One region of the Robertmurraya sp. FSL R5-0851 genome, then DNA from elsewhere that is predicted to be linked to it. Evidence: riboswitches for the same ligand, from Rfam matches in the RefSeq annotation. Region 1 holds a riboswitch; the other holds the start of a gene.
What was found. Region 1 has a riboswitch for FMN ahead of ribE (riboflavin synthase). Riboswitches for the same ligand answer to the same signal wherever they lie in the genome.
Positions count from the first base shown of each region.

Region 2: linked by a shared signal. The riboswitch ahead of MKX65_RS15795 (ECF transporter S component) and the one ahead of ribE (riboflavin synthase) in region 1 are both predicted to bind FMN.

Region 1 covers NZ_JBBOOE010000001.1:4,633,095-4,637,522, reverse strand. The annotation lists gene bshB2 (bacillithiol biosynthesis deacetylase BshB2) at 1-493, opposite strand, end outside; gene MKX65_RS23620 (YojF family protein) at 507-854, opposite strand; FMN riboswitch at 1,023-1,170, shown strand; gene ribE (riboflavin synthase) at 1,583-2,239, shown strand; gene MKX65_RS23610 (bifunctional 3,4-dihydroxy-2-butanone-4-phosphate synthase/GTP cyclohydrolase II) at 2,252-3,445, shown strand; gene ribH (6,7-dimethyl-8-ribityllumazine synthase) at 3,458-3,925, shown strand; gene pdxK (pyridoxine/pyridoxal/pyridoxamine kinase) at 3,971-4,428, opposite strand, start outside.
Region 2 covers NZ_JBBOOE010000001.1:3,063,667-3,068,094, forward strand. The annotation lists gene MKX65_RS15785 (helix-turn-helix domain-containing protein) at 1-372, opposite strand, end outside; gene MKX65_RS15790 (ferredoxin) at 618-866, shown strand; gene MKX65_RS15795 (ECF transporter S component) at 913-1,497, opposite strand; FMN riboswitch at 1,658-1,793, opposite strand; gene MKX65_RS15800 (manganese-dependent inorganic pyrophosphatase) at 1,950-2,885, shown strand; gene serA (phosphoglycerate dehydrogenase) at 3,060-4,428, shown strand, end outside.

The DNA of each region.
Region 1 (4,428 bases):
GTGCTCCGAGCTCATCCAATGTGTTTTTTGAAAAAGCTACACAGTGCAGATTTGGTCTTTTTTCTGGAGCTAATCGCCCGACGGCTTTCACGACCGCAGCCCCCGTCGCATCGTGGTCAGGGTGTACGGAATATCCTGGGTAAAACGTGATGATTAAGGACGGGTTCACATCCGCAATAATTTCTCCCATATGATCCGCTAATTTTTCAGGATCTTCAAACTCTACCGTTTTATCGCGATATCCAAGCATACGCAAATCTTGGATTCCAATCGATTGTGCTGCGTTTTGAAGTTCCAATTTACGAATTTGCGGGAGCGACTCTCTTGTTGCAAACGGTGGATTCCCTAAGTTCCGTCCCATTTCACCAAGTGTTAAGCATGCATATGTGACAGGTGCCCCGTTTTGGATATGCAAAGCAAGGGTGCCTGAAACGCCGAATGCCTCGTCGTCAGGGTGAGGGAATATAACTAAAATTTGACGTTCTTTTTCCATGATGCGCTCCTTTCTACTCAAATGGTGTTGGACTGATTTGGAAGGCAACTGCTAGTTTACCTTGATAATCATGTCCAGCCATTAATAATCTATTTTGATCATCTACTTCAAAATGAGTGATTCCTTCCGCATAAACCCAGCCAATGTTCAGCTTCAAGCCAATGCGGTAAGGCCCATTTCCTTTGATTTGACCAATCTCATATTTCACCAGTGCATTGCGAATAAATGCCCCTGAGGAAAAAAAGGATTCATCATTATGAGTCGCATACGCTCCATTTGTCGTTTCTAAATGTATATACACATCTTGGTTCGCAAGACGGTTTAGCTCTTTTTGAACTTCTTCCACTATGACGAGCTCCATGTTATTTCCTCCTTCACTTCGTTAACGCATGTAATAATCTTTATTTTACTAAAAACATGAGGGAAAAGCGAAAAGTAGGATTGGTTGATTTTACAACAAAATTGTGTTGGTAAGAGTTTTTGGTTTCCTTTTGCGGAAAGTTTAGGTATAATGAGAGCAATTTAAATAGTATTCCTTCGGGGTCGGGTGCAATTCCCAACCGGCGGTGATGAAGCAAGAGCTTCTTAGTCCGTGACCCGTTTGAGTGTTCATTCAAACGGTGGATCTGGTGAAACTCCAGAGCCGACAGTAAAAGTCTGGATGGGAGAAGGAAAAAAATTCTGGTTTATGTGTATGGGTGAAGTGTACCCATTTTTAGACCTTTATTTGACATTGCCATTTTTCTGACCCCGTTCCTTTATTGGTGCGGGGTTTTTATTTTTTTATGACTCCATTTCGAAGGAATATGGTGGCTACAGGTTATAAAAGAGTGTTTATGACTTGTTGCTAGGTGTAAATCAGGTTCAAAGGTCATAAACGATGATTTATGACACGTATGGAAAGAAAAAAGGGATGCGTAGGTCATAAAAGTTTGTTTATGACCTGTGTTGGTGAAGATTTCATCTCTAAGAGTCATAAGCATTTGATACAGTCTTACGAGAGATTCCCGAGGTTTTCGGAAATGCTACAAGAAGGAACTGGTAAAACGAGCGGTATAAGTAACTAAACCAAGGAAGGAGGCAAGAGATATGTTTACAGGGATTATTGAGGAAATTGGACTTGTAACCAATACAAAGAATACAGGACAATCTTCGGTGTTAACGATTGAGGCCAATCATATTCTTGCGGATGTAAAGCTCGGCGACAGTATCGCCGTAAATGGGGTTTGTTTGACGGTTACTTCTTTCACCTCTAACGCATTCACCGTTGATGTGATGCCAGAAACGATTAAGGCAACCAGCTTACGAGATGTGGAACCAGGGTCCCATGTCAACCTGGAAAGGGCGATGGCGGCTGGCGGCCGATTTGGTGGTCATTTTGTGTCGGGGCATGTGGATGGCCTCGGGGTGATTAAAGAAAAGAGAGAAGTTGCCAACGCTGTGTACTACGAGATAGAAGCAGCGAGCGATCTCTTACACTACATTATTGAAAAAGGGTCCGTTACGGTAGATGGGACAAGTTTAACCGTTTTTGGTGTGTCAGAGACAAGTTTCCTTCTTTCGCTGATCCCGCACACGTTATCGGAAACGATAATTGGGCGAAAAGGGGCTGGGGACATCGTAAATATTGAGTGCGATATGATTGGCAAGTACATTTCACACTTTTTATCCAAACAATCCACTCAAACCATTCAAAAGAGTTCTTCTCTCACCACTCAATTTCTAGAGGAAAATGGGTTTAAATAAGGAGGAAAAGACATGTTTAATTCGATTGAAGAAGCATTGGAAGACTTAAAGAATGGAAAAGTAATCATCGTCTGTGATGATGAAGATCGAGAAAACGAAGGGGATTTCCTTTCGTTAGCGGAAAAAACAACTCCAGAGGTCATCAATCTAATGGCCACGCATGGAAGAGGGTTAATCTGTGTTCCAATCGAAGAAGAGCTAGCTCAGAAGCTCGAGCTCATGCCGATGGTAGCAAGAAACACCGATCCCCATGGGACAGCCTTCACCGTTAGTATTGATCATAAAAGCTCAACGACTGGTATATCGGCCTTTGAGCGTTCGGATACCATCTTACAAATGCTCAACCCTGAATCTAAGGCAGCTGATTTTAAACGCCCAGGTCATATTTTTCCACTCATTGCAAAAAAAGGCGGGGTGCTTAAGCGTACGGGTCATACGGAGGCGGCTGTTGACTTGGCCATATTATCCGGAGCAAAACCAGCAGGGGTTATTTGCGAGATCATGAATGAAGACGGGAGCATGGCACGTGTTCCACAGTTAAAAGAGATTGCTGATAAGTTAAATGTTAAAATGATTACGATTAAAGATTTGATCGAGTATCGTAACCGCGAAGATCGCTTAATTCAAAGAGAAGTCGAAATTGAGCTTCCTACCGAGTTTGGCCAATTCCGAGCTGTGGGTTATTCCAATTTGATCGATGGCAAAGAGCATGTGGCTTTAGTAAAAGGAACCATTGACCCTAGCAAACCAGTTCTTGTTCGCGTTCACTCCGAATGTTTAACGGGGGATGTGTTCGGATCGTATCGCTGCGACTGCGGTCCACAGCTACATTCGGCATTAAGTCAAATTGAGCAAGAAGGTGCAGGAGTGTTACTGTATTTGCGTCAAGAAGGTCGAGGACTGGGACTGTTGAACAAGTTAAGAGCGTATAAGCTGCAAGAGGAAGGTTACGATACGGTTGAAGCGAACGAAAAGCTTGGCTTTGGTGCCGATTTAAGAGAATACGGGATTGGAGCTCAAATTTTAAAAGATTTAGGAATTAGTCAAATTCGACTGTTAACGAACAATCCTCGAAAAATCAAAGGATTAAAAGGGTATGGATTGGAAATTGTCGATCGCGTGCCGATCCAAATGAAATCACGAGAAGAGAACGAAAAGTATTTAAAAACAAAACAAAGTAAATTAGGACATTTACTACACTTTTAGGAGGAATGGATTATGGGAAGAAGTTTTGAAGGAAATTTAGTTGGCAGTGGGTTAAAGGTTGGAATCGTTGTAGGTCGTTTCAATGAGTTTATTACAAGCAAATTGCTTAGCGGAGCACAAGATGCTCTGAAAAGACACGGTGTGGCTGACGAAGATGTAGATGTGGCTTGGGTACCAGGTGCATTTGAAATTCCACTAATCGCTCAAAAAATGGCACAAAGCAAAAAATATGATGCAGTAATCACATTAGGAACGGTTATTCGTGGATCCACTCCACACTTCGATTATGTATGTAATGAAGCAGCAAAAGGCGTACAGGCAACCACATTAAACACAGGTGTTCCTGTTATTTTCGGTGTGTTAACAACGAATACAATTGAACAAGCAATCGAAAGAGCAGGAACAAAGGCTGGAAACAAAGGCTGGGAATCAGCGGTTTCAGCGATTGAAATGGCGAATTTAGGTCGTATGTTTGAATAAAAATAGATGAAAGCCGCTGGAATTAAACCTCCAGCGGCTTCTATTTTATGCGTTCACTTTTGCACCAAAAGTACGGTACGCACCGTGCATCGTTGGTCCAACATATTCATTTAACTTAAATCCATGTGCGATCGCCGCTGTAATGAAGTCTTTTGCTGTCGCAACAGCGTCCTTCACGGAAGCTCCTTTTGCAAGCTCGGCTGTAATAGCTGAAGAGTAAGTGCAGCCTGCGCCATGAATGTAAGTGGTGTCAATTTTTTCACTTTCTAATAAAGTAAATTCTTCGCCATCAAACAGAAGATCAACTGCTTTTTCATGATTTAGCTTACTTCCACCCTTAATTAATACATACTTGGTACCAAGGGCATGAATCTTTACCGCTGCTTGCTTCATATCTTCAATCGTACGAAGAGGAGGTGTTTGGGCCAGCTGACTTGCTTCGAATAGATTTGGGGTGACAACAGTTGCTCGTGGTACTAGGATTTCACGAAGAGCATCCGTAG
Region 2 (4,428 bases), 1.6 Mb from region 1:
AATAAGTAAAGATAATCTTTCCCAAAATTGTAGACAATTGTGATACCTTCCTCCTTGCAAGTTTTTCAAGAATGGGTACATTGAATACAATTCATGAATCAAAAGTTGTCCACTTTCGCTAATGCCAACCTGCTGATCGCCAGAAATATATATAAATTCATGTTTTATTAGTTTGCTTATAATGCTCTCATATTGCTCTCTTGTTAAATGATGTGCTGTATGAAAAAAGGAATCCAATTGAAAAAGATGTGAGTCCTGTATGGTTTGAGATGATTTTTTCCCATTTAATAAGTGAAACACGCTTGAGCTGCTTCGTTCTTTACCAAGTTTTGATAAACAATATAGAACGACGTGTTCAAGAATATTTATCAATTTACCTCACCTTCGATACTTAGGTTTTTTTGTATTTTTATGTCTATTATTGTAGCATGAAATGAGTCGCATTTAATGAATAAAAAATGCCATTAATGTCCAAACCCTTATATGATAAGCATTCTCAATACTTTTTCTATTGAAATGTTGACCATTCAGTTTTACAATAAGATATGAGGGATGCATTCCTAGTGAATTTGGGAATGATAAAGAATACTTGTTTAATTTTTTGGGAGGTATTTTACATGGCAAAATACACAATTGTAGACAAAGAAACTTGCATTGCATGTGGTGCTTGCGGAGCAGCTGCACCTGACATTTACGATTACGATGATGAAGGCATTGCATTCGTTACTCTTGACGATAACCAAGGTATCGTTGAAATTCCAGACGTACTATTAGACGATATGATGGATGCTTTCGAAGGTTGCCCAACAGATTCTATTAAAGTGGCTGATGAAGCATTTGATGGAGACGCACTTAAGTTCGAATAGTAAATAAGTAAAAGCAACGGCTTCGCCGTTGCTTTTTTTTGTGTGACTATACAGCTCTACTTTGCACTTTTTGTTTGTTCATCCATGTTCCCATTCTTGCAAATAAAAGCATAAAAATAACTGATATTAAAATCCCCTTAACAAGGTTAAAAGGAAGTATTGCCGTAACAATCATTTGCCTTGTTTCTTCTCCTGACATAGCAGGTGTATTTAAGAAGAATGTATAAGCAGGCAAAATAATGTAATAGTTAAGCACACTCATTAGAACTGCCATAGATATTGTACCCACAACTAAGCCAAATGTCATACCTTTTGAGGATTTCACTTTCTGATAAATGTAGTATGTTGGCAATATAAATAGGATACCCGCAACAAAATTTGCCACGTGGCCAACAGGAACTCCTGTTGCACTTCCAGTTAAAAAATAATCAAGTACGTTTTTTAGAAGTTCAATTAATATTCCAGCTACAGGTCCGAGTATTAAAGCACCAATTAAAGCTGGGACATCACTAAAATCCACCATTAAAAACTGCGGAAAAGGTGGAAGTGGAAAATTAAGAAGCATTAATACATACGAGATGCTACTTAACATTCCAATCAATACAAGTGTTCTTACGTTAAAACTTTTCATTTCCCTCTCTCCTTTTTTTAGGATCCATCTCACCTAAAGAAGAAAGGTTCAGCATCACGTACCTCATTAAAAAAACCCCAAGCGATTCGCTTGAGGGAGTTTGATTAGAAGTCACGCTTAATAAACGTTCAAAACTCTCCTTTTTGAACGTCTGCAGAACCTCCATCTTCTCCCATCCAGACTTTACTGTCGGCTTTGGAATCGCACCAAATCCTGCCCAAAAACCAGGCTCGCGGGCTTAGAGTGTTACACTCATTACCGCCGGTCGGGAATCACACCCTGCCCCGAAGATAGACCAATATTATATTTTCCACATCATTATAGCTTAGTTCGTATTTTTTGTGAAGAAGTTTGCATTCTGAGTGAATTATTTTTTGTCCTTCTTTTGTATTTGTGTTAAATTATTAAAGTATATATACATACGAAATTGATTAATTTTAAAGGAGATAATCATGGAAAAAGTTCTTATTTTTGGTCATAAAAATCCTGATACTGACACAATTTGCTCAGCGATCGCTTATGCAGAATTAAAAAAAGCTCTTGGTATGGATGTGGAAGCCGTTCGATTAGGAGAAGTGAGCGGTGAAACACAATTTGCTCTTGATACATTCAAAGCAGAAGCTCCAAGACTCGTTGAAACAGTTGCTGGTGAAGTCAACAGCGTTATCTTAGTTGACCACAACGAAAGACAACAAAGTGTAAGTGATATTGATCAAGTTCGTGTTATAGAAGTCATTGACCATCACCGTATTGCAAATTTTGAAACGAGTGACCCACTATACTACCGCTGTGAGCCTGTTGGTTGTACGGCAACTATTCTAAACAAGCTTTATAAAGAAAATGATGTTCAAATTCGCCCAGAGATTGCTGGTCTCATGCTTTCTGCCATTATCTCTGATTCATTATTATTCAAGTCCCCTACATGTACAGCTGAAGATGTAGCAGCAGCAAAAGAATTAGCTGAAATTGCTAGTGTAGATGCAGAAAGTTATGGATTGGACATGCTAAAGGCTGGCGCAGATTTAAGCGACAAATCCATTCAGCAATTGGTATCCCTTGACGCAAAGGAATTCCAAATGGGAGCTAGTAAAGTAGAAATTGCACAAGTGAATGCAGTAGATATTAACGATGTATATTCAAGACAAGCTGAATTAGAAGAAACATTATCAAACATCATTTCAGAAAAAGGTCTAGACCTGTTCTTATTTGTTGTAACAGATATCTTAACAAACGATTCAACAGCTCTTGCATTAGGAAATGCCCGTTCAGCTGTAGAAGAAGCATACGGTGTAACCTTAGAGAATAACAAAGCCGTGTTAAAAGGTGTAGTTTCACGTAAAAAACAAATCGTACCAGTCCTTACAGATCTATTCAATTCAAAAATGTAGTATTTTTAGCGCAAACTTTGAAAGTTTGCGCTTTTTGTTAAAAAATTTAACAAAATCGTGACTTTAAAGCATTAAAGCGTTTACATTATTTGTTCTGAACGTTTTAGTCCATTGACAGATAAATGTTCGTTTTGTAAAATAATCAGAAAATTGATAATTGGGTAGGTGTTTTGAATGTTTCAAATTTTAGTAGCCGATGCAATAAATGAGGAAGGTCTTTCTCCCTTATTAGATTTTAACGAAGGCACATTAATTCAAAAAAAAATTAATGATCCAGAAGTAGAATTAGAAAAAATTGATGCGCTTTTAGTTCGAAGCGCTACAACTGTTACTGAAGATCTGCTCGAAAAAATGCCTCAATTGAAAATTATCGCACGTGCTGGTGTTGGTGTCGACAACATCGACGTAAATGCGGCTACGAAACGAGGAATCATTGTCGTCAATGCTCCAGATGGTAATACGATTTCTACAGCTGAGCATACTTTTGCCATGATGGCATCCTTAATGAGAAATATTCCACAAGCCCATCAGTCGGTTAAAAATCTTGAGTGGAAACGAAATGCCTTTATCGGAACTGAACTTTATGGAAAGACTCTCGGAATCGTTGGTATGGGTCGTATTGGTTCTGAATTAGCTAAAAGAGCAAAAGTGTTCGGCATGAATGTAAAAGTATACGATCCTTTCTTAACCAAGGAGCGTGCATTAAAGCTAGGTGTTTCTCATGGTAGTTTGGAAGAAGTATTAGCAGAAGCAGATATTATCACAGTACACACACCATTAACACCAGAAACTAAAGGACTTATTAACGAAGAAACATTAAGTCAAACGAAAAAAGGTGTATACTTTCTTAACTGTGCCCGCGGGGGAATTATCGATGAACTCGCTCTAGCGAAGTTCGTTGGCAATGGGCATGTAGCCGGAGCTGCTATCGATGTATTTGAAGTAGAACCACCTGGAGAACATCCGTTATTTAAATATGATAATGTAATCGTCACACCACACTTAGGTGCGTCCACAAAGGAAGCCCAGCTTAATGTTGCTACACAGGTAGCTAAAGAAGTTCGTATGTATTTTGAAGGCAAGCCAGTCCAAAACTCTATTAACCTACCAGCAATGTCTAAAGATATTTTTGAAAAGATCAAACCATTCCATCAGTTATCTAAGCAAATCGGATCCATTTTATCACAGTGCATGAAACAAGGAGTAAATGAAATCTCTATTACTTACTCTGGCACCGTAACAGATCTTGAAACATCTTACTTAACAAAAGCCGTTCTTTCTGGATTCTTTAAAAATAGAATAGATGTGAACGTCAATGAAGTAAATGCCTTACTAGCTGCCAAAGAAAGAGGCATTACCGTTGGTGAAAAAATATCAACGAATACTTTTGGTTATGCAAATAGCATCACAGTCACAGCTAAGGCAGAAAACCATCAGTTTACGGTAAGAGGTACCTTTATTGACCATTATGGGCCAAGAATTGTCTACTTAAATGACTTTGTAATCGACTTTTTACCTGAAGGAAATATGGTTTATATTCAAC